DNA from 2 places in the Moritella sp. F3 genome. Region 1 is predicted to be linked to the other one. Evidence: predicted binding sites of a transcription regulator. Region 1 holds the regulator's gene; the other holds the start of a gene.
The links. Region 1 encodes LexA, which represses DNA repair genes until DNA is damaged. Its sites were predicted from a motif close to TACTGTATNNNNATACAGTA; they were not measured.
Positions count from the first base shown of each region.

Region 2: a site for LexA is predicted at 6,367-6,386, ahead of JFU56_RS00070 (YebG family protein). Genes of this name have one in related genera too.

Region 1 is NZ_BLRL01000013.1:99,021-116,059, reverse strand. Features, by position in the region: gene JFU56_RS18195 (chemotaxis protein CheA) at 1-1,904, opposite strand, end outside; gene JFU56_RS18190 (response regulator) at 1,907-2,269, opposite strand; gene JFU56_RS18185 (STAS domain-containing protein) at 2,279-2,566, opposite strand; gene lexA (transcriptional repressor LexA) at 2,809-3,432, opposite strand; gene plsB (glycerol-3-phosphate 1-O-acyltransferase PlsB) at 3,630-6,065, shown strand; gene ubiA (4-hydroxybenzoate octaprenyltransferase) at 6,185-7,045, opposite strand; gene JFU56_RS18165 (chorismate lyase) at 7,062-7,658, opposite strand; gene JFU56_RS18160 (flagellar basal body-associated FliL family protein) at 7,832-8,233, shown strand; gene hldE (bifunctional D-glycero-beta-D-manno-heptose-7-phosphate kinase/D-glycero-beta-D-manno-heptose 1-phosphate adenylyltransferase HldE) at 8,321-9,742, opposite strand; gene glpG (rhomboid family intramembrane serine protease GlpG) at 9,760-10,608, opposite strand; gene glpE (thiosulfate sulfurtransferase GlpE) at 10,618-10,938, opposite strand; gene waaA (lipid IV(A) 3-deoxy-D-manno-octulosonic acid transferase) at 11,072-12,403, shown strand; gene JFU56_RS18135 (TetR/AcrR family transcriptional regulator) at 12,489-13,154, opposite strand; gene JFU56_RS18130 (3-deoxy-D-manno-octulosonic acid kinase) at 13,249-13,956, opposite strand; gene JFU56_RS18125 (glycosyltransferase family 9 protein) at 14,050-15,051, shown strand; gene JFU56_RS18120 (CDP-glycerol glycerophosphotransferase family protein) at 15,139-16,188, shown strand; gene coaD (pantetheine-phosphate adenylyltransferase) at 16,185-16,679, shown strand; gene mutM (bifunctional DNA-formamidopyrimidine glycosylase/DNA-(apurinic or apyrimidinic site) lyase) at 16,693-17,039, opposite strand, start outside.
Region 2 is NZ_BLRL01000001.1:13,941-30,979, forward strand. Features, by position in the region: gene JFU56_RS00045 (DUF2760 domain-containing protein) at 1-184, opposite strand, end outside; gene rsmF (16S rRNA (cytosine(1407)-C(5))-methyltransferase RsmF) at 608-2,068, opposite strand; gene JFU56_RS00055 (PqiB family protein) at 2,215-4,920, opposite strand; gene JFU56_RS00060 (paraquat-inducible protein A) at 4,907-5,530, opposite strand; gene JFU56_RS00065 (paraquat-inducible protein A) at 5,517-6,125, opposite strand; gene JFU56_RS00070 (YebG family protein) at 6,405-6,716, shown strand; gene proQ (RNA chaperone ProQ) at 6,921-7,553, shown strand; gene prc (carboxy terminal-processing peptidase) at 7,667-9,667, shown strand; gene pepN (aminopeptidase N) at 9,754-12,366, shown strand; gene JFU56_RS00090 (NAD-glutamate dehydrogenase) at 12,629-17,039, shown strand, end outside.

The DNA of each region.
Region 1 (17,039 bases):
TCTTCGAGGTTTTTTATAACGACCTGCTGCTGCGCCGCTAAATCATCGACTAATAGGCCATATTTATTATTGCCACTTTCAACAACCACTAATAAGCCATCAGTAATATGCTCAAGGCTCGAATCATGATTCAGTACTTGATAAAGGCGAATAATAGGAATGAATTCATCACGCAGTTTAAATACCTCGGTATCATCGGCCAACTTGGTGACCATACCTGTTTTTAACTGCAAGGATTCAATAATTGACATGATAGGTAAGATATAAGTTTTACTGCCAATTTTTACCAACTGACCATCCATAATAGAAAGCGTTAAAGGTAAGCGAATTGAAAAACAACTGCCTATACCCGTTGTAGATTCAATCTTAATGCCGCCACCGAGTGATTCAATATTACGTTTCACAACATCCATACCAACACCACGGCCAGAGATGTCACTTACCTCCTCGACAGTTGAAAAGCCGGGTGCAAAAATAAGTTCATCAATCTGATTATCACTGTAAGTTAAGTCCTTATTAACAATGCCTTTCTCAATCGCCTTTGCGTGGATCTTCGTGCGGTTTAACCCACGGCCATCATCACGGATCTCAACAATGATCTCACCACCTTGATGAAAAGCGGTTATATCAAGGTAAGCGACGTCACTTTTACCCGCTAACTTTCGCTCTGCAATCGTTTCAATACCATGGTCCAAAGCATTACGAACCAGGTGTACAATTGGATCGGAGAGTTTCTCAAGCATAATTTTATCCAGCTCAGTTTCCTCTCCATGCATTCTCAGTAATACATTTTTACCGAGTTGTTCACTTAAATCTCTGACCATTCTTGGTATACGATTAAAAGCAAATTGGATTGGTAGCATCCTAATTTTCATCACACTGTCTTGCATTTCTCGAGTATGTTGCGATAACTGATCAAGACCTTTTTTTAATGCCGGTAATCTTTCAGCTGAAAAGTTTTGCCCAAGCTCACCTAACATGGCTTGTGTGATCACCAGTTCACCAACCATATTGATTAACGCATCCACTTTATCGATTGATACCCGGATTGAATTTGTTTCTGCCGATTTAGGCGCAGCAATATTTTTCGTAACAGCTGCAGAGGCTGGTGATTCACTTAATTTATCACTCACTATTACTATTTTATTGTCTGCTGATTCATCTGACGCAGTAGAGCGATTGATCGTTATCGTAGAGTCATCTTCCACCCATTCAAATGCTTCTTTTATTTGCGCCTCACTCACCGAACTGACTAACTCAAGTTCCCAACTTACATAGATATCCTCAGGTTCTACATTTTTCCATGTCGGAATATTTTTACATTGAGGTGTTACTTTAAGCTCTCCCATCTCAGCTAATTCCGCAAAAATTAATCGCGGTTCATTACCTTGTTTTAAAATATCCTGACCGGGAATAAAGTGGATTAACCAAGTATTATCATCGTATTCATTAAACGCTGATGGATTTCCTTTAATAACAAAATCATCCTCAACCGCTAATGTGTTTTGATTCGTATCAAGCTGTAAAAATTGGTTATATTGTTGCTTGAGGCTTTCGGCCGCCTCTGGGATTGATTGCGAGTCTTCCGCTAACAGTTGGATCCAGGCACTTAAACAATCTTTTGTTTGTAAAAAAAGATTAATGTGTCCATCAATAAGCGTTATTTTTTCTGCACGTAAATCATCAAGCAGTGTTTCAGCAACGTGCGTGAATTCGGTTAATTGATTAAAACCGAATGTACCAGCGCCCCCCTTAATCGAATGCGCGACCCGAAAAATGGTATTAATAACTTCACTATCAACGTTACCCGGAGTGAGCTTGAGTAACTCGGATTCCATTACCTCCAAGCCTTCTCGGCATTCTTCAATAAACACTTGTTGAAACTGCTTAAGATCGATATCCATGCTCACCTCAATACTTTTTGTACGGTAGCAATGAGTTTTTCTGGGTTAAAAGGTTTTACGATCCAGCCAGTTGCGCCAGCAGATTTACCGGCCATTTTTTTATCCGCACCAGATTCTGTGGTTAACATCAGAATCGGCGTAAATTTATAAGCACTTTCATTACGTAATTGACTAATTAAGCTAATACCATCCATACGTGGCATATTAATATCTGAAATAATAAGATCGAAATGGCCAGTCTTGGCTTTGGCTAAGCCATCAACCCCATCGACGGCCGAGTCGACCTGATAACCTGCTTGTTTTAAAGTGAATAAGACCATTTCACGAATGGATACCGAATCATCTACAGCTAATATTCGTTTCATTAGAGTGCCTCACATTGATGCGTAATTAAAATCCGTTTCAAATCCTAACGCTTTTACCACCGTCATAAATTTATCCGACGGAGATAAAAACACCAGTGTCGTATTATGTAATGCTAAGTGTTGAGCATAAGCATAAAAAAGTTGGCAAGATGCACTGTCTATATGCGTGATGTAACGTGCATCGAAAAGTTGAGGTTCGGTATTAATAGGCAACGAATCAAGCGTGGCTTTAAGGCTCGAGATCGCGGAGATATCGATCTTTTCACCGAGTTCCATGGTGATGGGGGCTTGTTCCATAAATTAATCCTGTATTTACACAAACGTATTAAAAAATAAATTATTAATATAACTCGTGTTGAGTATAGGAAAGGATTTTATAAATAAGTGGACGATAGAGAGAACTGTGATGTGAAGACAACATTTAAAGTCGTTTACAAGATGAGAGAACAAGAATAGACGGCGGAAAATACAAAATAAAAAGATAGATAGTCATAAGATTATTAACTATCTATCCTCAAAACAACCAAGGTAAAGCGTGATTACATCCAATCAGTATTACGAATAATACCCACAGCAACACCTTCAATATCAAAGCTTTGGAAGTTTAAATCAACACGTATCGTGCTCATTTCATCATTTTCAGGATGCAGTAAAATTTCACAGCCTTGTTGTTCAAAACGTTTCACGGTTACTTCATCGTCAACGCGTGCCACAACAACTTGGCCTTTACTGATGTTTTTAGTTTTATGTACCGCTAATAAATCGCCATCCATAATACCAATGTTGCGCATACTCTCGCCGCGAACACGCAATAAAAAATCAGCGTTTGGCGTGAACATTGATGGGTCAACATTATAATGCGCCTCAATATGTTCTTGCGCTAAAATTGGCTCACCAGCGGCAACCTGACCGATCAAAGGTAATCCACTCTCATTACTGGCTTCTTCAGCATTAACCAACAAACGAATACCGCGAGAGGTACCCGCTAAAATTTCAATGTGGCCTTTTCGGGCTAATGCTTTTAAATGTTCTTCGGCAGCATTCGGCGAACGAAAACCAAGTTCCTTCGCAATCTCAGCTCGGGTTGGCGGCATGCCGGTATTTTTAATATGCTGCTTAACTAATTCAAATACTTCTGCTTGTCTTTGTGTCAATGCTTTCATTATGAACCCTAACTGGTTTTATATACAGTTTCTTGTAATTATATACAGTATAATCAAGTTTGCAATATAAGCAGTCGGTATATCAAAATAATAATGAATTAACCGCTTGCTGGTGCTTAAACACAGATTTATAGCCACGTATCTGATATTATTGGAGTAAGCACTCTCGCACTTTAAATAACAGAATGATAACCATTATGCAACAAACACCGTCAATGTTAAGTCGAAGTTTCGTTAACGGCTTAGTTAAATCTCAGTACGTACCAGATAACCCAGTTGATGCGTTAAAGTTAGATTTAACGCGTCCTATTGTTTATGCTTTGAAAACTAAATCGATGACGGATCTCGTCGCATTACAACGCGCCTGTAAAGAACTAGGCCTGCCCGATCCGCTCACACCAATCAAAGTTAACGGTGTAATTATTCCTAGCCACGTTTGCTTAGATAATCCAGCCCCACTGTTTGGCAAGACCAAAAATACCGACGTATTTTTTGATGAATTCCAACAATTATTACGTTTACACAAAGATGATAAAGTCCTCGACATTCAATTGATGCCAGTAGCATTATTTTGGGGCCGTGCACCAGGAAAAGAAGGCCAAGTGCCACTGCTATCATTAGCTAACAGTATTTCACCAAGCCGCTTGCGCAAAACGTTAATCGTCGGACTGAACCGTAAAGACAACTTAGTTCGCTTTAATAATCCTGTGTCACTGCGTTTCATGGCTGATCAACACGGTAGTGACGAGAAACTCGCACAAAAATTAATTCGTGTTGCGAAGATCCATTTTAGTCGTCAAAAGTTAGCGGCGTCGGGTCCTAAACTACCAAATCGTTACCAATTGTTTGAACAACTATTACGTAATCCAGAAGTAAAAAAAGCGATTCAAGTTGAGATAGCGGAACATAACATTTCAGCACAAAAAGCTGAAAAACGCGCCAACGATTATATCGATGAAATTGCCAGTGACTTCTCGTATAAACTCGTCAAAAACACCAGTAATTTCATGAGCTGGTTATGGAATAAAATATACAGCGGTATCAAAGTAAACAATGCCGAACAAGTGCGTAAACTTGCAGCCGATGGCCATGAAATTGTATTCATGCCTTGTCATCGTAGCCACATGGATTACTTACTTATTTCTTATGTGATTTATAATGAAGGTTTGATTCCACCGCACATTGCTGCCGGTATTAATCTTAACTTCTTCCCTGCTGGGCCTATGTTCCGCCGTGGTGGTGCATTCTTCTTGCGTCGTACATTTAAAGGCAACAAACTTTACGCGACCATTTTTAGAGAGTACTTAAGTTTGCTATTCTCGAAAGGTTATTCGGTTGAATTCTTTACCGAAGGTGGGCGTAGCCGTACAGGACGTTTATTACCACCGAAAACAGGTATGCTTAACATGACGCTACAAGCGATGTTAAGAGAGCAAAACCGACCAATCACCTTAGTGCCTGTATATCTAGGCTACGATCATGTGATGGAAGTAAGCACCTATGTAAAAGAATTGTCTGGTGCCAATAAGAAAAAAGAAAGTATGTTCCAGGTATTTGGTATCGCTAAAAAATTGAAAAATTACGGCCAAGCATTTGTAAACTTTGGTGAACCAATCAACCTGAATCAATATTTAAATAAACACGTTGAAAACTGGCGCGATGACATGAATATGCCTGTCGAAGAGCAACCGCAATGGTTACAGCAAACCACTCGTGATCTTGCCAATAAAGTCATGGTAAATATCAATAGTGCAGCCGCGGTGAACTCATTAACTATCTGTGCACTCATTTTACACGCTGCACCACATAAGGCCTTAAGCCGAGAAATTTTAGTACAGCAAATTGATAGCTACCTAAAACTATTACGCAATAACCCTTATAGTGAATTCAGTACCTTGCCAGAAAATAGTGCAGAAGAAATTCTAGATCAAGCAATATCACTGAAAAAATTCACCGTACGTGAAGATAGCTTAGGACAAATGCTATCTATGTCATACGAGCAAGCCGTATTATTAACTTTCTATCGTAATAATATTCTACACTTGTTTGCGCTACCGTCTTTAATTGCGGCGATCGTGGCAGATACACCGACAACGACAGTCGAAGATATTAACGCTAAAGTTTGTCAACTTTACCCGCTAATTCAAGCTGAACTATTCTTGAAGTACTCAAAAGATGAGTTAAGTGATTGCATTAATAACACGTTAACTGAAATGCAAGAACAAGGATTGATTAACAATGACAATGATATCGTCACTCCGGTGAACGAACGCCTCATGTCATTGAAGCTACTTGCTGCCAGCATCCAAGAAACATTACAGCGCTATGCAATCGTACTAACAGTATTAGAGCATGACCAAGTAATTGAACGGACTCACCTTGAAGATCGTAGTCAGTTGATTGCCGAGCGTCTATCGTCACTCAATGGTGTGAGCGCGCCAGAGTTCTTTGATAAGAAAGTACTGACCATCTTTATTGATAAGCTGCAAGAACTGCATTACTTATCCGATACAGGTACCGCGAAAGCAGATAAGATCAGTCTGTTAGCTAACACTGTTAGAAATTTAACGACGTTAGAAGTAAAACAAACGATCTCAGATGTAATGCTCAGTCAGCAATCTAACAACGCCTAGCATTAATGCCGAAGACCTTTGATTTATATAATCAGCAACGGCCTGATATTTGATATTGAAGATAATAAAAAAGGAGCCTCGGCTCCTTTTTTATTATTCTGTGTATCGTCAACCTTTACCTATAAATAACTTAAAACCAAGCTTATAAAGATAACCATACCCACATAATTATTATGTAAAAAAGCTTTAAAACAAGAAGCTCTATCGCGCTCAACAATCAAGGTTTGTTGATAGACAAACAATCCGGCCACGATAGTCAAACCAATAAAGTACACGCTTGGCAATACCAGTAACCAACCTAACATACCAAGACATAACAGCGATGATAGCTGTAACAGTCCCACAATCAGTTTATCTTTTTCAGCAAATAAAATAGCGGTAGATTTAATCCCAATCTTTAAATCATCATCACGATCGACCATGGCATATAACGTATCATAAGCCACTGTCCATAAAATATTAGCGACAAATAATAACCAGGCATAACTCGGAACGGTATCAAGTTGCGCCGCAAAACCCATTGGAATAGCCCAACCAAATGCCATACCAAGTACTACCTGAGGTAGATGAGTATAACGTTTCATAAATGGATAACATGCAGCAAGGCCGACTGCCGCAAACGATAGCATGATAGTCAATGTATTCATGGTCAGAACAAGCAAGAAAGCTAACAAGGTCAACGCAAAGAAAAATGTTAACGCAGCGCGACTTGATATACGCCCAGCTGCCATCGGTCTATTTTCAGTGCGCTTTACATGACCATCTACATGTCGGTCAGCAAAGTCATTAATCACACAGCCAGCGGCACGCATTAAGATCACGCCCAGTGTAAAGACCAGCAGCACATCTAATTTTGGTAATCCTTCAGCTGCAATCCACAACGCCCATAACGTCGGCCACAATAATAGCAAGGTGCCGATGGGTTTATCCATGCGAGTAAGCTGTATGTAATCTTTTACTTTTTCTGTCATTAATGACATGTCGTTTACGTCCTTATTATTTATATGCCAGTGCGTCAGGCAAAAAAACTTCAGATACCAATAATGATTTACCCGCTAATAAAAAGCATGAACGACGACCAAATAACGACATTGTCGGTATTGAGGTAAGTTGACTCGCTAATTCATATACGCGGCTGTGAGCATCAAACTCTGCGATTTCAATTTCACTACGCTGCATATCCGGCGCACTAAATAACACCGTACCTAATGAACGTTCACCCAATTTTTCAAGTTCACCACCCGGCGCCGTTAAGGCATTAAGCGGCATAACACTGCGCGCAAATACCCAAGGAATACCGTCGAGTTTTAGTAATACCTCTCGTACGAAGCCAATGTTTTCTGTTAGGTTTAATTTTGTTTTTTCATCATCGGATAATGGATAATTGCCTTCAATAAGTATTTCGACCGTAAAGGCCTGACAATACTGCTTCAACCTTGCCGTTAACGAGCCTGTATCAACCAACCAATCAAAAAGGCTAGCAGACAAATTCTCTGCCAATATAGTTGGCCATAGCCAGTTAGCATCACAACCAATCGGATAATGAGCTGGTCTTGATTCACGCATCTGCTTATTATTTATATTATCTGACATATTATAAATTACTTTTTCTAACAACAAAATCAGGCATAATTATCTGCTATTCAGGCTAAGATTGTAAGTCGGGACACAAGTTGTGCACGGATTTATTTAATTAATCATTTGAAAATGAGTATACTAGCGACAACACTGCCATTTTCCATCTCATTTAACTAAGGATACGGTAAATGAAAAAGCTATTCTGGCTACTATGTATGATCACTGCATCACTTTCACCTACCGCCGTATCAGCAAATGGTGATAAGCCCGTGTATATTTATTTCGGTTTAGAACCTGATATTATTACTAACTATGTCAGTGAAACCAACAAAATTGGCTTTATCAGTGTCTCAGTCGAATTTATGTTGGCAGATAAAAATAGCCTCGAGGTGATTGAAAAACATGAGCCGTTAATCAGAGATAAGATTATCTCATTATTAGGTCAGCAATCACCACAGCATTTACGCTCATTAACAGGGCGAGAGGAAGTTAGAAAGCTTATCCAAAATGAAGTGAATAGCCTACTGAAACAAGAAAGTGGTAAAGGGGTTATTGAAAATCTGTTATTTACCAAATATTTATTAATGTAATAAAAAAGGAGTAAGCTATTTAGCCTACTCCTTCATTTATCTAGCTCACCAATAACATGCGCGTCACATGATTAGCCGTTAATCGTATTAACTTTTTATAGCATTAATAATCGCCGTCGTAGAGCAGCCATCTTCAAATTGGAGAATATTGACCTTACCGCCATTTGCTAACACTTGTTTATGGCCAGCAATCTCTTCAACTTTATAATCACCACCTTTTACCAATACATCAGGTAATAACTTAGCGATTAAACGCTCTGGTGTGTCTTCAGTAAATTCAACCACCCAATCAACAGCACCTAATGCAGCCAATACCGTCATACGGCGATCACAAGTATTAATTGGACGACTAGATCCTTTCAAAGCGCGGACGGAAGCATCTGAATTAACAGCAACAATTAAACGTTGGCCTAACTTACGTGCAGAATTTAAATAAGACACATGGCCAGCATGCAGAATATCAAAACAGCCATTGGTCATGACAATGTCTTCGCCGCGTAATTGCGCTGATTTAACTGCTATTTTCAGCTGTTCTTCAGATAATACCCCAAAGCCACTTTCGTGCGAGCCATACACTGAATTAGCCAATTCAAGCGGGCTAACCGTTGAAGTACCTATCTTAGCAACGACAACACTGGCTCCAGCATTCGCGAGGGCGCAAGCTTGTTCTAACGAGGAGCCAGCAGAAACAGCCGCCGCTAAAACCGAAATAACGGTATCACCAGCTCCGGTTACGTCATACACTTCTTGTGCTAGTGCAGGCAGATGAAATTCATCGTTATCAGCGCGAATCAACGTCATGCCCTTTTCACTGCGGGTAACTAATAATGCTTCAAAATCATGCTCAGCAATGAGCTTACGACCTTTTTCAACGAGATCTTGCTCACTCTTACAATGACCAACAACCGCTTCAAATTCCGATAAATTCGGCGTTAATAATGTCGCACCACGGTATTTTTCAAAGTCACAACCTTTCGGGTCAACAAAGACTTTAACGCCTTGTTGCTTCGCTGCTTGGATCATTTTCTGCACTTCAACCAAAGCACCTTTGTTATAATCCGATACGATCATTACCGAGTAATCAGCTAAGTTCGCAATCGTTTTTGCAACAAGCGGTTGCGTATCAACAGCCGCAACAGACTCTTCAAAATCTAAACGAATAACTTGCTGACCACGGCTTAATACACGTAATTTAGTGATTGTTGGATAATCCTCTAACTGCAAAAAATCACAAGTAACATCAACCGCATTCATTTTGCCAGATAACGCCTGCGCAGCTTCATCATTACCCGTTAAGCCAAGCAGTTTAGCCTTAGCACCTAAAGCAGCAAGGTTAAGTGCAACGTTCGCTGCACCACCAGGGCGGTCTTCAACATTACCGACTTTAACGATAGGTACGGGCGCTTCAGGAGAAATACGGCTTGAATCGCCAGTCCAATAACGATCTAACATGACATCGCCAACGACTAATATTTTTGCAGTGTTAAAGTCAGGTAAAATGATTTCCATTATTTTCTCGATAATATCTAGTTAAAAGATTTAAATTTATGGTCTACAAACGCTTGGGCACAACCGACAACTAAGCCAAGTACATGCGCGGCATTGGCAACATTAAGGCCAAATAGTGGGAAAAAGCCAAGTACCAACCAAACTAACATAAAGCCAATATAAGGCTTAGGCAAACTAACACCTTGTTCCGGCGCTAACCAACCAGTCCACCAAATATAACCGACTAAGGCATAAACCACACCCGATAAACCACCAAAATTAGGTCCGGATAATAAAAACTGGCCGATATTGGGTATTAACGCGGCAACTAAAAACAATAACAATAATTTCTTACTGCCCATTTTATTTTCAATCAAGCCACCAAGGTACCACCACCATAATAAATTAAACACGAGGTGTAACACTGAAAAATGCATGATAGCTGGGGTAAATAAACGCCAAACTTCACTCAATGAACTGAAACTTAAATCATACGGAAAATGCAATGCAGCAAAAATAAATTCATTTTGGGTCAACATGCTAAAGTACATTGCCGCAAAGACAATCAAACTCAAGGCAAAAATAACCAGCGTGACTTTACCAGCATGCATCAAAAAGTTGCTGAGCATATTACCCGAGCCATAACTGAAACTCGCCGTTCTGCTGTCAGCTACATCCCACGATGCCGCCTGGTATTTTTCTTGATAAGGGTCAGCTAAAAACAAGTCTAGTTCTGCTGACACCGTTTCAACGTGTGTCATCGCCGGTAAACAAATCGCAAATCCCTCATCGGTCTGAGCGACTTTCGCATCAATTTTTTGTACCGCTAAATAATCAACAAAGGCCTGCGCCATACGTGGATTATTAATTACACCAATCTCGATCATTACGATTACCTACTTTGTTACAAATGCACATTCTCGACGCCAAGCTTCAAACCCACCATCCATGCTATAAACGTCTTCAAAACCTTGTTCAACTAAATATTGCGCAGCACCCTGGCTACTACGACCATGGTAACAAACCACCACAACAGGCGTATCGAAATCAGTTTCTTGCATAAAATTACCTAACACCGAATCAGTTAGGTGCAAGGAATCTTCGATATGCGCATCGCTAAATGACTGTGGATCGCGAATATCGACAATTTTCAGTTCACCCTTATTACTGACTAATTGTTGAACTTCGTTAATTGAAATATGTTTAAAACTATCCATGCTACACCTTAATATAATTTAATTTCGTTCGATTTTATCGACAACAAATACCGAATTTAACAATTCAACAGCGAACCATTAGTTTATGATGATATTATCACATTGCTTATACTGATACAGAAGGGAATATTGAATGCTCAGCCGAACACTCTACACCACGTTACTTTATGCAACTTCACCGTTGATATTTTCGCTGCTATTAAAAACCAAAAAAGGTAAACCACCTGTTGGTGACCGCTGGAAAGAGTTCGTTGGCATCGCACCCGAGTTAAAGCAATCTCAACAACCAATCTGGATCCACGCCGTATCTGTGGGAGAAGTGATTGCAGCAACGCCTATTATCAATGCGCTACAACAACACTATCCTGAACAGCCGTTACTCATCACCACGACAACCAGTACAGGGGCTGAACGCGTAGCAGCCTTAACGGGGAATATTGAGCACAGATACTTCCCAGCTGATTACCCTTGCGCAGTGAAACAATTTATTAATCGCATGCAGCCTGCGCTGTGTTTAATCATGGAAACCGAGCTGTGGCCAAATATGCTCACCATTTGTGAAGATAAAAATATCCCGACCATCGTAGTAAATGCACGATTATCAACGAAATCACAAGAAAAGTATCAGCGTTTTCAATCGCTATTCTCAGCACCACTGCAAAAAATAACCCATATTTTATGCCAAGATGAAGATGACCAGCGCCGCTTTAGCAGTCTAGGATTAAACCAAGCCCAACTATCTGTCACAGGTACGGTAAAATTCGATATTCAATTTTCAGATGCCATCATCAATAACGGGCTCGCACTACGCCAACAGCTTGGCCTGCAGCGCCCTGTTATTATCGCCTCAAGTACACATAAAGGTGAAGATGAGATCGTTCTCGCGGCGTTTGAGCATGTAAAAACACAACACCCAGATGCCGTATTAATATTAGTACCACGCCATCCCGAACGTTTTGATGATGTTGCAGCGCTCTGCTTAAAAAGTTTCCCACATACGCAACGTCGTAGCCAAACCAAGCTAGCAGATGACTTAAGCCATTGCGATATTTACTTGGGCGATAGCATGGGCGAAATGCCAATATTACTCGCGGCAAGTGATATCTGTTTCATGGGCGGTAGTTTAATTGGTGATAAGGTCGGCGGGCATAACTTACTCGAGCCAGCTGCGCTTGCAAAAGCTTGCATCACAGGTCCAAGTTACTTTAATTTTGCTGATGTCACGGCGCAATTACTCGATTGTGAAGGCGTTGCTGTCGTTAATGACGCGCAGGAATTAGCTAACAAAATAAATACACTGATATCAGAACCCGAAATGGCAGTGACAATGGGGAAACAAGCAAAACAGGTCGTCGAAAAAAACAAAGGGGCGTTAGAGAAAATAATGCACACGTTAACGCATTATATTGACCAAACTATTAACCAGCGCAATGACCAAACCACTAAGCAGAACGGTACAAAATAAACTGATTATTCAATATGGTTTATCTTAGTCAACGACATCATCGACGATGAAAGAAAACCATATTGTATATAGCTAGCGTTACAAATTAGCCGTTAGTCTCAGTGACAACCACATCAGCCGTCGCTAAACGTAAATAATATTCACGCATATGCTGATAATCAACCAATGCTTTTTCGGTAAAGTAAGGCTTCATCATAAAGATTGATTTTAGAATACCGCGATAAATATCCGCTTTATATACCTTCGCATCTTTACTAATTGTAGTGCGGTAACTTACCCAAGAAACCAATACCACTTTAATCGAGTTAGCTAATTCATCCAGATCTTCCATCGGAATATTAACCACATTATTTTTCTGTAACGAAAATAATAAATCGACTTCACGTTGCGCTGAAACTTCTTGGAATTTCAAATACTTTTTATGTAAGTTCGGATCTCGCGATAGCAGACTTGGTAAGCTGTAATACAAAAATCGAAAACGCCACATGGTTTCAAACATAGAATCTAAATAACTCATCATCACTTCCAATGTGACTTCACCTTCACGGTGAGGCTGGAAATGTTCAGCTAAATAATTTACATATTGATCAAAGATAGAATCAATAATGTCTTCTTTATTTCGAAAATGATAATAAAGATTACCAGGACTAATGCCTAAGTGCGCAGCAATATGATTGGTAGTGACATTACGCTCACCACATTCATTAAACAGCTCAAGTGCAGTATGAATGATCTTATCTCTGGTTTTCATGAAAATGACCGCTTTGATTTATAATAGATTTGTTAATACTCGCACATTTATTACTAAATGACACAGTGTAATATCTCATTGTTAGAATATTCGCTCAATTCTGATAACCTGCGAGCAACAAATCCCAATCAGACATTTGCCATTTAAATGCAGTGTCTTTGTTTTGTTCTTTCACAAAAGAACGTTTTAAGCGGGCTAGGTTTGCTTGCTTCCATGAATCAGCTGCAGGTTTAAATTTACAGCGGTCAAAATCAATCAACCACCACTTGCCATCACCATCTAAGATGATGTTATGGGTGTTTAAATCGGCATGCCATAAATTCACATCGTGAAAACGTCTTATCATCTCGCCAATCTGTTGGTAATCATCTTGATTCAACGCGCGATCTTTTAATACAGCCACCAAATCGTTAGCGCCAGCAATTTTTTGAGTAATTAAATCCGCACGATAAAATAAGCCGTGTTTAATCACCTGCCCCGCTATCGGTTGTGGTGCCGGTAAGCCTTTTTCAACTAATTGCTGTGTCACCATAAACTCTTGGTAAGCACGAGTATTTTTAAGCCCTGTATAGCAATATTCATCCTTAATGAGCTTACCAATCAGCCCACCGCGGTGATAATGGCGTAATACAAACTCATCATGATTAATCTTGAAAAACCAGGTAATACCACGACCAAATGCCGACCCAATAATTGCATTATTCCGTTGCCAATACGCCCCATCAAAATATTCGGGGGTGATTTCGCCTTTTAATTCATCCTGAAAAAATAAGACTCGAGCGCCTTGTGTGTCTATTAACATGTGATCTCCAAAAAAACTTTACCGATAAATTTTACATTACCTCAAACGATTTGCATAATAGCCTTTTACATTCAACAACTAGAAATGATGAATATGACCCCTCCACAGAGTATCTGTATTTTACGTTTTTCCGCAATTGGTGATGTTTGCCATGCTGTATCTGTTGTACAAGCAATTCAGCGCCAGTACCCAAATGCCAAGATAACTTGGGTAATAGGTAAAATAGAGGCTATGTTAGTTGGGGATATCGCTGGTGTTGAATTTATTATTTTTGATAAAAAAACGGGTCTAAAAGGCTATACCGACCTGCGTAAAAAATTAAATAATCGCCAATTCGATGTATTACTGCATATGCAAGTTGCACTCAGAGCCAGCGTAGCGAGCTTATGCATCAAAGCAAAGCAGCGTTGGGGGTTTGATAAAGCCAGAGCCAAAGAAGGCCAATGGTTATTTACCAATCATAAAATCAAACCACAATCTCAACCGCACGTACTTGATGGTTTTATGGCGTTTGCCGAAGCCATTGGCGTACCTGTAGCGCCACCGCAATGGGATATACCGCTTACCACCCAGGATAGTTTATGGGCGCATTCGCAATTAAGCCACACAAAGAAAAACTTTATTATTTGTCCATCAGCCAGTAAAGCTGAACGCAATTGGACAACTACTGGCTATGCTGAAATTGCGAATTATATGCATGAAAATAATTACCAAGTCTCTATTTGTGGCGGTCCTACCGACAGTGAAAAACAATTAGCCAAAGATATTATCGAGCTTGCGACAGCGCCAGTTAATAATCTTGTCGGTGAAACATCACTAAAACAACTGCTCGCGATCCTAAAACATGCAGACCTAGTACTCGCACCAGATACTGGTCCTGCCCATATGAGTACCACAGTAGGTACACCTGTTGTCGGTTTATATGCACACAGTAACCCAGGACGGACAGGTCCTTATAATAATCTAAGTGATGTGGCTGAAGTTTATCATCAACATTTACCCGATAGTGAATGGGGTGTAAGAGCGAAAGGTCCTGATTTAATGGACGCGATTTCCGTTGGAAAAGTCAAATCTTGCTTACAAAAATGGCTTTAAAACGTCAATTAAAATTAGAGTAATATAGCGTTCAGTTGTACCTTTGTATTACTCACCAATCAAAATCTGAATACGAGTCGTGTGACCATGCCAAAAAAATACCTTTTTTACATTAGTCAAAATTACAGCTTCGCCATATTAAGACCACTACAAACCGAGATCCGACGCCGTGGTGGAGAAGTCTCATGGTTTTTAGAGCCAAATGTTAATGCCGATTACTTATCTAGCGATGAAATTCAGTTAACAACAGTAGAAGCGATCAACACCTTCAATCCGTTTGCGGTATTTGTGCCTGGCAATGTCGTACCGAGCTTCATTCCCGGTCTTAAAGTAACAGTATTTCATGGATTCGATGCAGGTAAACTTGATTGGAAAGGTAAGAATACCCACTTTAGGATCCGCGGTTGTTTTGATTTACATTGCTCATATGGCAAAGACATGACAAAACAATTTGAGCAATTGGCTGACAAATATCAAACATATAAAGTAGTGGATACGGGATGGCCCGCGTTAGATCCTTTGTTCACACCAGACACAACATTGAATCCTTACATTGATAACGAAGACAATAGACCAACTGTGTTATTTTGTTCTACATTCTCGCCGCGTTTTTCTTGTGCACCACATATTTTTGAGGCCATAAAGAAATTATCAGAATCAGGAAAGTGGCGTTGGCTAGTGCAATTCCATCCCAAAATGGGCGCTGATATTGTTGAGAAATACAAAGCGTTAGAAAGCGATAACTTAACTTTTATTGAAACTGATAATGTTGTTCCATTATTAAAAAGTGCTGACGTGATGCTTTGTGATACATCTTCAGTATTATTGATGTTTTTATTACAAAGAAAACCAGTGGTCACCTTTAAAGGTAACCAGCAAGGAGAGCACCTCATCAATGTCAGTTCACCAGAACAAATTGAATCCGCGCTAATTGACGCCCTCAAGCAACCTGATGAGCTCATGCGAAAAATTGATGATTACATAGAATACATTCATGCGTATACAGATGGTAACTCAAGTGCAAGAGTACTCGATGCCGTTGATAACTTTAATTTTGATTCGCTAAAAAGCAAACCATTAAATTTATTACGCCAACTGAAACTAAGAAAAAAATTAGGATACTGGAAGCTATCATGACAGTAAAAGTAATTTACCCAGGTACATTTGATCCAATCACCAATGGTCACGCTGATTTAATCGAGCGCGCAGCAAAACTTTTTGATTACGTGATTGTTGGCGTTGCATTTAACGCAACAAAGAAGCCTTTCTTCACGCTTGAAGAACGCGTGCAATTAGCAAAAGACGTCACAGCACATTTAGATAATGTGGAAGTCGTTGGGTTTAGTGGCTTGTTAGTTGATTTTGCAAAAGAATATAATGCATCGGTATTGATTCGTGGGTTACGTGCCGTATCTGACTTTGAATACGAATTCCAACTTGCGAACATGAACCGTCGCTTAAGCCCTGATTTAGAAAGTGTTTTCCTCACCCCATCTGAAGAGAATTCATTTATCTCTTCGACATTAGTAAAAGAAGTGGCGATCCACAACGGCGATGTGGCGCAATTCGTCGCGCCCGTGGTATGTCAGGCTATTTTAGCGAAGATCGCCGAAAATAACCCGCTATAAAAATTAGATCGCGTTAGCGCTGACACTGATTACAATAAATCGTGTTGCGCTGACCGATCTTAACCGCTTGTAGTACCTCTCCACATTTAGGGCACGGTTTACCTGCTTTGCCATATACCTGCAACTCTTGAACAAAGTAGCCTGGTTTACCATCGCTTTGAGTAAAATCTTTTAGTGTCGTGCCGCCTTGTTGAATGGCTTTGGCTAATACACTTTTCACTTCATCGACCAAAACTTTGTAGCGCTGCAAAGAGACATTGCCCGCAGCTCGTTTCGGACTAATACCCGCGGCAAATAAAGCTTCATTGGCATAAATATTACCAACACCGACTACGTTATGATTATCCATCAAAAATGACT
Region 2 (17,039 bases), on a different contig from region 1:
CAATTTTTTCTACTTCCACTTTAACTTCTACTTCTTTTTCAACAATCTTTTCTATTTCAATTGTTTTTTTACCGCCTCGAATTAGAGTGAGTAGTAACAGGATCACGGAAAGCGCGAACAAAGCAACATGCGCTGCGTCAGGGCCAGTAGGTAGTTCAGAGATATTTGTAAGGTCGAAGTTCATATATTTTACTCAAGTTTGTATAAATCAATATTATCGGCGATTTTATCATAGTTATTTATGTTACGGAGTATAATGTGATTTTTTAGCTTATTTAGCCTGTAGTTAGGTACAAATCATTTGTACTTAGGAACAAAGAATAGCCATATTAGCGGGAATTATTAGAAACGTATTTTTAAGCTTAGTGATATTTAAAAAAAAAATAAAAAAAAGCTCAGTACAAATCCTTGTAATGAGCTTAGGGAAATTGGTAAGAACATGTATTTAAATATAGTAAATTATTTATATATATCAAATTACCGTCATTTTATTCTGCGCTTGAGTCAATTAATAACAGAATGTAGATGGATTCTTTATATTCATCAATCAATCAAGCGCGTTACTTGTTAAATCTGTGATTCATTCAACTTTTATTAATTAAACTCTTTATTCATTAAATAAGTTGTTATCACGCACTAGGTCGCGCGGGTAATTATTTTTCAAACGTTGGTTAACACGTTTACCTAAACCGAGCACACTGCCTTCTAACAACACAACAAGCTCACCTTGCAAAGCGTCTAAGTCTTCAATCTCGATATCAGAGAAATTTATATCACGACCCATGATGTATTGTTTTGCTTGCTCAATGTCCAGTGACACCGTATTTTTAGCACAATGATGGCCAAAAGTTCGTGCCCATTCGTGTTGAGCGCGGAAACCTTTTTTGAATTTTTCTGCTATTTTGATACCGATGCGGTCAAATTTAAACTTACCAATGAATGCTGGGAACTCTTTCGGGAATAACCAGATTTCACTATCGCGATGATAGAAAACGCCACTCTCAAATTCAAAGCTAAATGCATCACGGAAATAATCACGAATGGCGTCATTTTCGTCACGGCTAACAGGACTGAATGGAAAAATTAAACGCTTTTTCTTTTTAATCGGGCGTAATTTTTGTGTTTCTTTTTTAGTAAATTTAGCAACGAAGAAACCTTCACTGTCATAAATTTGCGGCCATACGTGTAAGAAACCTTCTGCAGTCAAACAATTATTCGCTGTTGGGAATAAATCGTTAAGCGGCACAACCTCTGCATGGTCTGGATACAAGTCAAGTAAGTGTTGGCAAACGGCTTGGTTTTCAGTTTCATTTAATGTGCAGGTTGAATAGATTAACGTACCACCTGGTTTTAACGCTTTAAATGCACTTTCAATTAAATCTTTTTGAATGTCAGCAATGTCATTGATGCTTTTTAACGACCAGTTAAGCATGGCTTTGTCGTCTTTACGGATCGCGCCTTCACCAGAGCAAGGAGCATCAAGTAATACCGCATCAAACATTTCCGGTAACCAAGTACCAAATACGGTAGCATCATAATGGCTAAGGGCGATGTTTTTAATACCACAGCGTTGGACGTTCGCACTTAGCACTTTTAAACGGCTCGAAGATAGCTCATTGGCAACGACAAAGTTGTTATTATTACAATGTGCAGCGATCTGACTGGTTTTTGAACCCGGTGCAGAAGCACAATCTAGGATCGTATCGTATTGCGCTGCAGCATCAGTTACTTGTGTTTTGAATAATGCAGTAACGGGTAGCATTGAACTGGCTTCTTGAATATAGAAAAGCCCTGCAATATGTTCCCAGCTATTACCTAGTTTCGTTTCAGTATTTTCTTGTTCTAGCCAGAAGCCTTCTAAACACCAAGGAATGGGAGTTAATAACCATTGTTTGGTTTTGGCTAATTGTTTAAATTCTTCAACAGAGATCTTAAGCGTATTAACACGAACACTGGTTTTCAATGGTGTTTTACAACAAGCAATAAAGTCATCCATAGATAGATGATCGGGGATAATGTTACCCATTAATGTCAGGTAATCTTCAGGCAGTTTGATATTGGAATGCACTTTACAAGCTCAATTGAAAAATAGGAGGGCATTTTATCATATCCCCCAGCTACTTCAAAGTTGGGATTATGAAGTAGCTGGTTTGATAGGCTTGCTGTGTTCGTTTCGTCTCTTTTTTGAGTTTATATATAAGCTGTTGAATGAGCCTATTTAGCTATTTTGGTATCCCATTTTAACCATTCAGCATCGACTTCTTGCGCTAACTTAAAGCGACTAAAGGGCGCTGCGAGAGCACTGTTCGTCGTTGAATTAGGCGTAGCAAAGGCAATACCACCAGCTAAAATCGTTTTTAATGATTCTGCTTTTAACGTTGCCCCAGTAAGACCAATATCAACATTAAACCCAGAGACAGCCCAAAACTGACTATTATCACGGACTAAATGTTGGTATTTAGGTTCAATGTTCAGTGTAATTAGCACTTTATCGCTCTGTTTCGACAATTCAGAATGAGTCACTGAACCCACTTCAATTTGGCGGAAATAAACCGGTGTACCGGCTGTTAATCCCATTAATCGTTCACTGATGACGGTGATAGATAGACCGACATGCTCAGCGGCAATTTCAGGTGCGCTGTTTAACACTTTAAAACGTGTTACGCGACTACCTTGGCCTTTGGTTACATTAATGTAGGCACCCGATATAAGCGTATTGGCGTTTTTGATGCCCTCTAATCCAACCTCTATACTTTCCAGCCAGTAGTGGCTGCCTTGTCGCGCGAAATGATTTGCGTAAATAGTTTCTAACTTGGCCTTAGCCTCGATAAAACCTTGTTCGACATTTAATTTAATATCGCTAATCTCACCGACTTTGATGCCTTTGTGTTTAATTTCAGTGCCAACATGAATGTCAGAACCTGACGTAAAGGTAAGGGTGACTGTAGGGCGATCATCAGTAGCCGCCGCTAAACTACGGAATAGTTTATAATGTGTGGCTTTCGATTTAGACAGGCGTACTTTATTTTTATTCACCGGTTTAATATTATCAAAATTAATACCACCAGCTGCGATAGTAAGCAAAGATTCTGTTTGCACTTTTAAGTTACTCAAACTACCTGATATATCAATACCTGATACGTCCCAAAACACACTATTTTCATTGATCAAATGGGCATACTGACTCTGTATATCTAGGGTGATAACAATATGCTCATTGTCAGCGGCTAATTTAAAGTCGGCGACAGAACCCACTTTGAGCTTGCGATAGTAAACCGGCGCGCCACTGGAGATTACATGACTAGGTTTACTTAGCAGGGTGATTTGTTTATTAGTTTTAAACGCATTACTGCCTAACTTTGCAAGCGCAAGTGAAGGGTAGAGTTGATATTGTTGCTCACGACGTTTTGATTTAAACGCTACATCGTTAACAAGCTCGATACCACCACTGACTAGTGCTGCAACTGGAGCTGATTTGATATTCAGACCAGAGACACTCGCATCAACAGAGACGCCACTGATATTAATAAAGCGTGTTGAGCCTCGTAGTAAATGAGCATACTCCTGATAAATGTTTACATTTAAATCAATCAAGTTGGTTTTAGTATTAAACGTAACACGGCTGATGTGGCCTACCGGATAATTCTTATAATAGATCTTATTACCAACGGCTAACCCATTGGCATCATTTGCTGAAATAGATATTGCTTGATGAGGAATAAGATCATCAACGTTAGAGACTAAATCAAACGTTGTTTGTAGTTCACCTTGTCCAGGGGTAAATAGAATATAATTACCAGTGACAAGATTACCTACGTTTTTAATTTCTGACAAAGACAGGTTGGCTTTTTCAACCCAGAACTGTGTGCCATCACGTAATAACTCAACCACTCCAGGGTCAATATCGGCGAATGCTTTTGCTGTCGGTGTCGTTTCATTTGTTACGGTATCGGTAGACTGGCTAATCACTCGTGTTACTTCACCGACTTGCTGACCGTTTAAATAGATGTTGTTACCACTTTTAATATCACTGGTATTGCTGAGGTTGAATTCAATTTGAACTGCGCGGTCGGCATTACTGATACTGCTATATAGCTCATAAGCTTGATTATTTTTAGCTTGACGGCCATCTGCTGGGGAGTCGAAGGCCAGCGCACCACTGATAATAGCAGTGAGACTTTCAGTTTGGACTTTAATACCATCGAACCCAAACTCTGCATTAATACCACTGGCATTCCAAAAACGTGAAGAGTCTTTCACTAGGTAGCTATATTGTTGCTTAATGACTGCTTCTATTAATATGTTGTCGGTTGTTTTGTCGAGGACGAAACTGTGTACTTGACCGACTGGGATTTTTTTATAAAAAATTTCTGAACCTGGACGAACGGACGCGAGTTTGTTTGCAGTAAGTCGAACAATTAAACCTTTATCATCTGGTAATGTATTTGGTGCGGTTTTAACGGCATCAAATTCAACACTGTATTTACCATCGCCCGGAGATAAGTTGATATAGTTACCAGTAACAAGGGCATCAAGCCCTGAAATACCCGCAATTGAGGCTTTTGGTGCAACCAACCAAAACTGTGTATTGCTACGCAGTACTTGCTCTGCTTTACTGTCTATTTCTGCGGTGACATAGACACCTTTAAGATCGTCATCTAGTGCAATGCGTTTTACTTTACCGATATTTAAACCTTGGTATTTAATCAAGGTTTTCCCTTCAACAATACCATTGGCATTATCAAAATGTACACGGATCTCAATACCTGCCTGAGTAATACTTTGGTACATAAGGTAAAGCCCCAATACGACTGCGACGATGGGTAATAACCAGATTGGAGACATCACATTCGGTTTGTGTAATACAGGCTTAGGTGCATTACAATTTTCCGGCATTTGTGGTTCGTTATTTTCTTTCATTTTTATGGTTTAAATCCCAAATTAAACGTGTATCAAAACTTTCTGCAGCTAAGATTGTTAAAACAACAACCAGACCAAAGCAAGTTGCTCCATATCCGACATCAACCGAGAGTAAATTACCTCGGTTGATAACCGCGACCATAATCGATATAACAAACAAATCCATAATGGACCATTTTCCGATCCAATGAATGGCATTAAATAATAATAATTTTCGCTTTGGTGCAATAAAAATTTTATTTTGTACTGACAACAAAATAAGCATTAACCCAATGATTTTAAATAAGGGTACTAAAATAGATGCGATGAAAATAATGATCGCGATACCTAGGTTATCACTTTTTGCTAACGCGATGGTACCGGACATGATGGTATCCGGAGTGGACTTACCTGTACTTGTTAAGGTACTGATAGGCAAAAAGTTGGCAGGTATCATCATGATCATCGCTGAAATCAAAAATGCCCACGTTTTTTGAATACTCCGCGGTATTCTAAAATAAACCTGTGTGAAGCAGCGCGGACAACGTTGGCGTTTCACATCCTCTTCTACCTTAATAAGGAGGTGACACTCTTGGCACTGGGCTATTTTATTTTCTTTAGCGTTTTGCATTTCGTTCCATCTTCTGCCAGAAAAGTTCTAGGTTCAGTCCATACATAATAAGACTGGAAATAAACATCAGTGAGACAAAACTCAATAATCCGAGTTGAAACTCAATATCAGCAATGTCAGAGAGTTTAAATACCGCAATCAAGAAACTGACCAGGTAGACTTCTAACATGCTCCACTTGGTATGGAAGTTCACGAGCTTGAGTAACAAAATCAATTGCGGTGTATTTCGTTTAGTTAGTAGCAATAGACAAACTTGTGCTAAACAAGACAGAAATAGAAAGGGCGCAATGAAACTACAAAAGATCACCAATAAACCGACAAAATAAAACTTCTGTTCGAATAATGCCCATGCGCCTTGGACCAGCGTTGCTGATTCTCCAACACCTAACAGCGTGATCGTAAACATGGGGAACACATTAGCAATAACAACAAGTATAAGGCCTGTGATAGAAAGTGCTAAAATGGTGCTTATCGAAAATATTTTGTTGGTATATAAGAGGGTATTACAGCGAGGGCAGTGTGCATGCTTGCCTTTTTCTAATGGGATATGATCCACAATGAGGTCACATTTATTACAGACATTAATATTCGACATTTATACCCGCTAGTAGTCAATTTACGCTGTTTACATTCAATGCTTAAAATGTAGCACTATTCCATGCGTTCAGTAATAGCATTATTTTATCTCTATTATCAATACGATCACAAGTTTATCCTTGAAGATTTGTAACATCATAGAAATGTATTAGCATTAGGTAATAACGAATTAGCATGTCAACGCTGCAATAAAGCATAATTTATGAACAGTCACTTGAATTAATAGGTAATACTAAATACACTGTCATAATATACAGTGTATCCAGGGGATAGGTTCATGGCCGTAATAGTAAAATATGTAGTGGAACGAAATGGTGTGGAAAAAATGACGTCTACAAGTAAAAAAGAAGCCGATGCATATGACAAAATGTTAGATGTTGCTGATGGCCTAACTGATTTTATAAGTACATCTCCACTTGAAATTGATGATCGTCTTGCTGAAGAGTTAGCGTTATACCTTGCTCAAAATAGCGCTTCATTGCAGGTTCTTTTGAAAGGCGGGCAATTAAAAGCAGCTGTAGAGACTCAAGAAAAGACAGCTAAAGCTAAAAAAACGCCAAAAAACACAGTAGAAAAAGAAGCTGCCTAACCTTCCATCCGCTTAATTATTGTTTGTGAACGTCTAAAAAATCACCGGAATAGTTATTTTTTAACACCTTTTGGGGTGAAGTGGTTGGATTAAAGATAGCAATTAATTGCAATGGCTCTATAATAACGATAAATTTTATACATGCGATATAGCAACAATACGTTTTGTTATATCTGAACAATTAGAAGTAATTTAAGGTCATTCATGGAAAACATTGAAAAGCTAAAAAATAGCAAAGAAGTTATCGCTTATTTGGTAGAAATATTCCCGAAATGTTTCACTGCAAAAGGCGAAGCTAAACCGCTAAAAATTGGCATTTTTCAAGATCTGGCTGAGCGTCTAAAAGAAGACTCTAAAGTTAGTAAAACATTGTTACGTACGGCTCTTCGTCAGTATACTGCAAGCTGGCGTTACCTTCACGGCGCTAAAAAAGATGCTGTACGAGTTGACTTAGATGGCAACGAAGCAGGTGTTTTAGATGCAGAGCACATTGAGCATGCACAAAAAACACTTGAAGAAAGCAAAACTAAATTCTTCGCTGAACGTAATAAGAAAAATGCAGAACAGAAGGCTAACGCTGAAAAGAAAAAGCCTGCTGTAAAACGAGCGCCTAAAAAAGTAGTTAAAAAATCTGCTCCTAAAGCAGAACAAAAACCTACAATTCAAGTTGAACGCCCAGTAAATGAAGCGGAACTTAAATCTGGTCAAGCTGTCAAAGTTGTAGTTGGTAAAGCACCGGTACAAGCAACTATCGTTGAAGTATCTAAAGATGGTGTTCAAGTTCAATTACTATCAGGACTTTCTCTAAAAGTAAAAAGAGAGCACCTTTTTGTATAAAGCAATAAGAGTGTTCTGAATTTTTAGTAGTCGAGTATTAGCTAAACATATGAAAAATGGCTAATACTTGACTATTATTAATTTAGCGTTACTTATTCTCAAAAGGATTTTTAATGAAAAAAGTTTTAACACGAACTTTTATCAGTGCTTCGGTACTATTAGCCATACATGCGCATGCATTTGAACCCACTGTTTCGATTCAAGAACTCCCCACATTAAAACAAGAAGCTCAGCATTCTGAAGCCAGTAAACGTCTTGTTAATCTTTTTACACGCTCTCACTATAAATCAGTCGATTTTGATGACACTTTTGCTGTCGAAGTATTCGACCGTTATCTAAAGCAACTTGACGCTTATCGCACCATTTTTTTACAGAGCGATATAGATAGCTTTAACAAGTATGCTCTGTCATTTAAAAACGATTTCCGTCAAGGTCGTCTTGCGCCTGCTTATGATATTTATACTGTCGGTCTACAACGCCGTTATGAAAGATTTGCTTATGCACTAACCTTGCTTGAAACAGAAATAAAATTTGATACTGATGATGAATATTATTTCGATACATCGGAATCTGAATGGGCAAAGACAACTGAAGATCTCAATGAGCTTTGGCGTCAAAAAGTTAAATATGAAGCACTTAATTTAAAATTAACCGGTAAAGACTGGCCTGAGATTAAAGAATTACTGCATAAACGTTATGATAGCGCAATAAAACGTTTAAAACAGACTCAGAGTGAAGATGTTTTCCAAACATTAATGAACTCTTATGCTCGCAGTATCGAACCGCATACATCTTATTTATCTCCACGTAATGCCGACCGTTTTAAAACAGAGATGAATCTGTCATTAGAAGGTATTGGCGCAGTATTACAGACGATTGATGATTATACCGTTATTCGCTCTTTAGTTGCTGGCGGGCCTGCTGATTCGACCAAAGAATTAAAAGCCGAAGATAAAATAGTTGGTGTAGCACAGGACGATAACACGATTGTTGATATCGTTGGTTGGCGTCTTGATGACGTTGTCGATAAGATTAAAGGGCCTAAAGGCACTAAAGTCCGTCTCGAAATCGTACGTGGTGAAGGTGCAAGTGCAAAACATAAAATCGTCGAAATTGTGCGTGATAAAGTACGTTTAGAAGATCGCGCTGCAAAATCGAAAGTGATCGATGTTGAGGGCGAGAAGGTTGGTGTTATCGAGATACCAAGTTTCTACGATGGCTTAACTAAAAATGTACTAACAGAACTGGATAAGCTGAAGAAAGATTCAGTAAGCTCTATCATTATTGATTTACGTGATAATGGTGGTGGTGCGTTAAAAGAAGCAAACTCACTTTCAGGTTTATTCTTTGATGACGGCCCAACAGTACAAGTACGTGATGCCCGAAATAAAATTAATGTATTAGAAGATCGTGATGGTAAGACCCTTTACGATGGTCCGTTAGTTGTATTAGTGAACCGCTATAGCGCATCTGCGTCAGAAATCTTTGCTGCAGCATTACAAGATTATGGTCGCGCACTGGTTGTTGGTGAACAGACATTTGGTAAAGGCACTGTGCAACAGCATAGAACCTTAGCTCGTTTATATGATTTGTATGATAAACCAATTGGTAGCGTGCAATACACTATTTCAAAATTCTATCGTATCAATGGTGGTAGTACACAGTTACGTGGTGTATTACCTGATATTGCTTTCCCATCAGCTGTTAACCCAGAAGATACGGGCGAATCGATTGAAGATAATGCGCTAGCTTGGGATCAGATCCGTAAAGCAAGCTATCAACAATCATTAGCGCTACAATCATCGGTTAACTTGTTAGCTGAAGATCATCAAAAGCGAGTTGCCGTTAATCCTGAGTTTAGTTATATCCAAGAAGATATTATTAAATATAAACAGGAACTTGATAGTAAAACAATTTCTTTAAAAGAGTCTGTGCGCATCAAAGAGCGTGAAGAAAATGAAGCAATTCGTTTGAAACGTTTGAACGAGCGCCTCGTTCGTAAAGAATTACCTGAGGTTAAATCATTTGATGATAAACCTGAGGACTTTGAGTTTGATGATGCCTTCCTATTAGAAGCAGCCAATATAGCGATTGATTTAAGCAAATCTAGCTAACCCCCTCTATTTTACTCCAAGTGCAGCAGGATGCTGCACTTTTTCAGTATTTTACGTCTCTATCCGTGGATAGATTAGGACTATAAATGACAGTTAAGCCTAATGCGAAACATTTAAAAGACTATACCGCACCAAATTACTTCATTGATAATATCGATCTGGATTTTAATCTCAATGATAGTAAAACTAAAATTGTTGCTATTAATAAAGTTCGTCGCAGTGGTAGCCACAATGATCCGCTTGTATTAGATGGTGTAGACCTCAGGTTACTTGCCGTATCAATAGATGGTCATCCCATTGATAATTATTTGGTTAAAGATAATCAACTGATCATTTCTGATTTGCCTTCTGAATGTGTGCTTATCATCGAAACTGAAGTAAACCCGCAAGAAAACACTAGCTTGGAAGGCTTATATAAATCGGCTGATGCCTTTTGTACTCAATGTGAGTCAGAAGGTTTCCGCAAGATCACTTATTATCTTGATCGTCCAGATGTCCTCGCCGTATTTAGTACAAAGATCACTGCAGACAAAGCAGCTTTCCCATATCTATTATCTAACGGGAATTGTGTTGATAGCGGTGACTTGGAAAATGGTCAACATTGGGTGCAATGGCGTGATCCGTATCCAAAACCAGCGTATTTATTTGCATTAGTTGCTGGTGATTTTGATGTGTTAAGAGATAACTACATTACAACGTCTGGCCGTGATGTGAAGTTAGAGTTATTTGTTGATAAAGGCAATTTATCACGTGGCCATCATGCGGTGGAATCACTTAAAAAATCGATGAAGTGGGATGAAGACCGTTTCGGATTAGAGTATGACCTTGATGTTTATATGATTGTGGCCGTTGACTTCTTCAATATGGGCGCAATGGAGAATAAAGGCCTTAACGTTTTTAATTCTAAATATGTGTTAGCTGATGCTGCAAGTGCAACAGACGTTGATTATTTAGGTATCGAGGCGGTAATCGGTCATGAATATTTCCATAACTGGACGGGTAATCGCATTACTTGTCGTGATTGGTTCCAGTTAAGTTTGAAAGAAGGCTTAACGGTATTCCGTGACCAAGAATTCAGTTCTGATCTTGGCTCTCGTGCAGTGAACCGTATTCAAAACGTGAAAGTGTTACGTTCTGCGCAGTTCCCTGAAGATGCGGGCCCAATGGCACATCCTATTCGCCCAGCTTCTGTTATCGAAATGAATAACTTTTATACGGCTACTGTTTATAATAAAGGTGCTGAAGTTATTCGTATGATCCATACGCTATTAGGTGAATCTAATTTCCGTGCTGGTATGGATTTATATTTCAAGCGTCATGATGGCCAAGCGGTTACGTGCGATGACTTTGTTGCTTCAATGCAAGATGCTTCAGGTATTGATTTGACCTTGTTTAAAAACTGGTATTCGCAATCGGGTACACCAAGTGTGACCGTGACCGACCATTATAATGCTGAAACAAAAGTTTATACTTTATCAATGCAACAGCACATCCCAAGTACTGCCGATCAAAAAGTAAAAAAAATACTGCATATTCCAGTTGATATTGAATTGCTGGATGCGCAGGGCAACCCATTAGTGCTGACATTTGCAGGTAAACCTGTACATCACGTGTTGAACCTCACTGAAAAACAACAAGACTTTGTGTTCGACAATGTAACGTCAGCACCTGTACCAAGTCTATTTAGAGAGTTCTCGGCGCCAGTTAAACTTAATTACGCATACAGTAATGAACAACTTGCTATGCTCATGGTGCATGCAACTAACGATTTTGCCCGTTGGGATGCATCACAATTATTGATTAATAAGCATGTTGTTGAAAATGTAGGCCGTGTTCGTGATAAGCAAGCACATGAATTACCTGCCGTGTTCGGACAAGCTTTCCGTGATCTCCTTGCTAATGAGCAATTAGACCCAGCATTAAAAGCCGAAATGCTGCAATTCCCGTCAACAAACAGCTTAATGGGTTTATTTGATGAAGTAGATGTTGATACTTTGTTAACTGTTACTGGGTTTATTAAGACTCAAATTGCGGCTAGTGTAGCGCCAATATGCAGTGCGATTTATGCGAATATGCCAAAACGTGATTATGAAATAGAGCACGATCATATTGCATTGCGTTCATTAAAAAATGTATGTCTTGAGTATATTGCATTAGCGGATGTGGCTGATGTTAATGAATTGGTATTAAAGCAATTTGAACAGTCGGATAATATGACCGATACGATGGGGGCAATAAGTGCTGCAAACAAAGCGCAATTGCCTTGCTTTAAAACAATTATGTCAGCCTTTGAAACAACGTGGTCTCATGACGGTTTAGTGATGGATAAATGGTTTGCACAAATAGGTGTTAGTCCAAGTTACAATTGCCTAGCTGTCGTTAAAGAAACCCTCGAACATGGAAGCTTCTCTTTAGCTAACCCTAATCGAACACGTTCATTAATAGGTAGTTTTTCTGCGCTTAATACCAAAGCCTTCCATGCGATTGACGGTAGTGGTTATATTTTCTTAACGGATATATTATGCCAGTTAAACAGCAGTAACCCGCAAGTTGCATCGCGATTAATCACGCCGCTTATTGAATTTAAGAAATTTGATTCAGCACGCCAAGCGCTAATGAAAGCGCAATTGATTAGATTAAGCGAACTTGATGCTTTAGCCGCCGATCTGTTCGAAAAGATAGATCGTGCTTTAGCTTAATCTCATTTTATGCAAACAATTTAACATTTTAGTTAAACGTTTGTTTTATTTTAAGTGGGTATTTAGACCAATTTTGGCGTCTTATGCCCACCATTAGATATATATCAAGGTTTTATTCTTAAAAACCTGCATTTATCTTTCTATCTTGTTGCCTCTGTAGCATTTTTATTACAAATTTTAATGTTAGAATGCCCGCTTGAAACACCTCATAAGTTACTTTTTTAGCTAGACTTAATAAACCAAGATTTAAAGGATTGCTAGTATGTTGAATAAAACGCCTATTCCCGTGTTACTGGAAAACGTAATCAGCCTTGTAAAGACCAAAGTAGATGCGAAAAGCAATACATTAGTCGAGCAGTTTGTCACTGCATTATATGCTGGAATGAGGCAGGAAGATCTCTCTTCGCGTAGTGATAGCGATCTGTATTGTGCTGCAATTAGCTTGTGGAACAGATTAAACAGTAGCAGTAATGACGGTCCAGATATTTGTGTTTACAATCCTGAAATTAGCCTTAATGGTTGGCAATCAACACACACGATTGTTGAAATCATTGTAGCTGATTCACCTTTCCTAACTGAATCAGTCATGATGGCATTATCTCGACTTGGCGTAATTTCACATTTGATGTTACATCAGCCAATTGCTTTGAAGCGAGATGATAGCGGTCGTGTAAACAAAATTTTAACAAACCCTAAGAATGCCAAAAATTTCACGTCAGAAACGGTATTTTTAATTGAAATTGACCGCCAAACAGAGAGCAGTAAATTAGATGCGATTAGTGCAGAAATCACTTCTGTATTAAATGAAATTGCGTTAGCAGTTAATGACTGGTCACCAATGCAAGATAAATTACTTTCTGTGATTGATCAGTTGTCTAAAAAATCGAACAAGAAAGGTATCGACTATACCGATACGCTTAAGTTTTTATTGTGGTTAAGCGATCATAACTTCACATTACTGGGTTACCGTCATTATGATATCGAGCCTGTGAAAGGTGATTATGTTATCACACCAGACTGCAATTCAAGTTTGGGTATCATGAAAAACTCGATCAATAATCAAGGTTATGGTCTTGCTAATTTATCAGCAGATGCGAAAAGTGAAGTGTTGTCGAAGAATACCCTTATTCTGACGAAGAGTGATGCGCAATCACGCGTTCACAGACCGGCAAACATTGATTACGTTGGCATTAAATTGTTCGATGATAACAATAATGTGATTGGTGAAGAGCGTTTCATTGGTTTATACGCGTCATCTATTTATAACAGCAGTGCGATCGACATTCCGCTAATCAGCGATAAGATAAAACGTGTACTAGAAGCTTCAGGTTATAACCCGGTAAACCATTCTTACAAAGCGCTATTAAACATTTTAGAAACGTATCCACGTGACGAACTCATTCAATCGAGCGAAGCAGATATTCTGCATTGTGCTTTGGGTGTTTTGCACATGCAGGATCGCGATCAAGTTAAATTGTTTGTACGTAAAGACTTATTCGGTCGTTATTATTCTTGCATGGTGTACGTGACGAAGGAGCGTTACAACACGCAGTTACGTGAAAAGACCCAGCAAGTATTAGCTGACTATCTAGGCAGTGATAAAGAAGTTGAATTTAATACCTATTTCTCTGAAGGTAATATGGCTAGAACACAATATCTTGTACACGTTGATCAGAATGTAAAAGAAGTAAACGTAAACCTAGCTGAAATCGAGCAGAACTTAACTGAAGCGGCTAAGTCGTGGAATGATAAGCTTAAAACTGCGATCGTGAGTCACTATGGTGAAGAAAAAGGCCGTTCTCTTTCTGAGAAATACATCCTTGCTTTCCCACAATCATATAAAGAGTACGTGTTACCTAATTCTGCTGTTGCAGATATTATCAAATTAGAAACACTATCGACTGAACATAAACTTGAAATGATTTTCTACCGTGCGCAAGAAGAGCAACATGACTCTAACCACGTACGCTTAAAATTGTTCCATAAAGATCAGCCAATCCATTTGTCAGATGTATTACCTATGTTAGAAAATATGGGATTAAAAGTACTTGGCGAAACACCGTTTAAAGTTAAAACAGCTGACGGTACTGTATATTGGGTACTTGATTTCACCATGCTTTATACAGGTGATAATGTACTTGATACGACAGAGCGTAGTGCAGACTTTATGTCTACCTTCCATCAAGTATGGGAAAATCGCTTAGAAAATGATGGTTTTAATAAGTTAGTTCTTAAAACTAACTTATCTGGCCGTCAAATCTCAGTACTGCGTTCGTATGCTAAATACATGCGTCAAATTGGTAATAATTTCAGCCAAGCATACATCGAGAATACATTAGCGTCATTACCTGAATTAGCGAATAGCCTATACTGCTATTTCCACCAAAAGTTTGCTATGGACCAGGGCGAAATAGATAGCCTTGATATTATTGCTAATTTTGAAACCAAGTTAGAACAAGTTAATAACTTGGATGATGACCGTATTATTCGTCGCTTTATCGACCTTATTACAGCGACATCACGTACCAATTTCTATCAAGTCGATTCACGCTTAAAAACTGCAGATCAAAGTAAAGCCTATATCTCATTCAAGTTTGAGTCATCGCTGATCCCTGATATGCCGTTACCTCTACCAAAATTTGAAGTGTTTGTGTATTCACCTCAAGTAGAAGGTGTGCATTTACGTGGTGGTAAAGTTGCTCGTGGTGGTTTACGTTGGTCAGATCGTCGTGAAGATTTCCGTACTGAAGTACTTGGCCTTGTTAAAGCGCAGCAAGTTAAAAATACGGTAATTGTCCCTGTTGGTGCTAAAGGTGGTTTTGTTTGTAAACAAATTCAGCCTAACCACAGCCGTGATGAAGCATTCAGCATAGGTAAAGAATGTTATCGTACGTTTATCCGTGGTTTACTTGATATCACTGATAACATTGTTGACGGTGAACTTGTTCATCCTACGAACGTACGTTTCTACGATGAAGATGACTCGTACTTAGTTGTTGCTGCGGATAAAGGTACAGCTACATTCTCTGATATCGCTAATGAAATCAGTGATGAATATAACTTCTGGTTAGGTGATGCATTTGCATCAGGTGGCTCTGTTGGTTATGACCATAAAAAAATGGGCATTACAGCAAAAGGCGCATGGGAATCTGTTAAACGTCACTTCCGTGAAATGGGCATTAACTGCCAGGAAGAAGAGTTTACTTGTATTGCTGTTGGTGACATGGCTGGTGATGTATTTGGTAACGGTATGTTGTTATCAAAGAGCACCAAGTTAGTTGCTGCATTTAACCACATGCATATCTTCATCGATCCGACCCCTGATTGTGCAACAAGTTATGCTGAACGTGATCGTTTATTTAATCTTCCACGCTCAAGCTGGTCTGATTATGACCGTTCAATTATGTCTAAAGGCAGCGGTATCTTTCTACGCTCAGCAAAAGCGATCACGCTAACGCCTGAAATTAAGAAATTGTTAGGTACGAAAGTATCATTAATGACCCCAACTGATTTAATCAAAGCGATCTTAACGTCTCAAGCCGATTTATTATGGAATGGCGGTATTGGTACTTATGTTAAAGCTGAGTCTGAAACCAACAATGATGTAGGTGATCGTGCCAATGACCACGTACGTATTAACGGTAGTGAGCTAAACGTTAAGATTGTTGGTGAAGGTGGTAACTTAGGTTGTACACAGCTAGGCCGTATTGAATACGGTAAAAATGGCGGTCGTATCAACAGTGACTTTATTGATAATGTGGGCGGGGTAGATTGCTCAGATAATGAAGTTAACATTAAGATCTTGCTGAACAGCATCGTGAGTAACGGTGATTTGACGCGTAAGCAACGTAATGAATTATTGTATTCAATGACAGATGAAGTATCTGAAATTGTATTGAATAATGCATACAAGCAAACGCTATCTGTTTCTGTGACTGAAACTCGTGCCGCTGAACAGTTAAAAGAACAAATCCGTTTCATACAAATGCTTGAACGTAACGGCAAGTTAAATCGTCAACTTGAATTCTTACCAAGTGAAGACGAATTGGCTGAACGTCTGGCTAAAAACGAAGGCCTAACACGCCCTGAATTAGCTGTATTACTTGCATACGCAAAAATGCAATTGAAAGAGCAGCTTAATTGTCCTGAAGTCTTCGAAGATGAATTCTTGTCGGAATTACTTATCACTGCTTTCCCGCAGTTGTTACAAGATAAGTACAAAGCGCAAATGCAAGATCACCCACTTAGAAATGAAATCATTGCAACACGTCTTGCTAATGAAATCATTAATGACATGGGCCTTAACTTTGTTGGCCGTATGCAAGATGAAACTGGCTCAAGCGTTGTTGAAATTGCTAAATGTTTTGTTATTGCGAAACATGTTATTGGCATGGAAAACATGTGGGACGTAGTAACTGGCTTGGATAACGAGGTTGATTCTGCAACACAACTTGATATGTTATTTGAAAGCCGTCGCTATATTCGTCGTGCGTCTTGCTGGTTAGTACGTTACCGTGACCGTAACAAGAGTATTTCGGATACGATTGCTTTTTACAAACCTATCTACAACGGTATGAAAGAAAATACCGAGCAAGTACTGGTTGATGCTGACAAAGAAAAACAAAGCAAACGTATAAATGCATTGATTGAAAATTCAGTACCTGCAGACATTG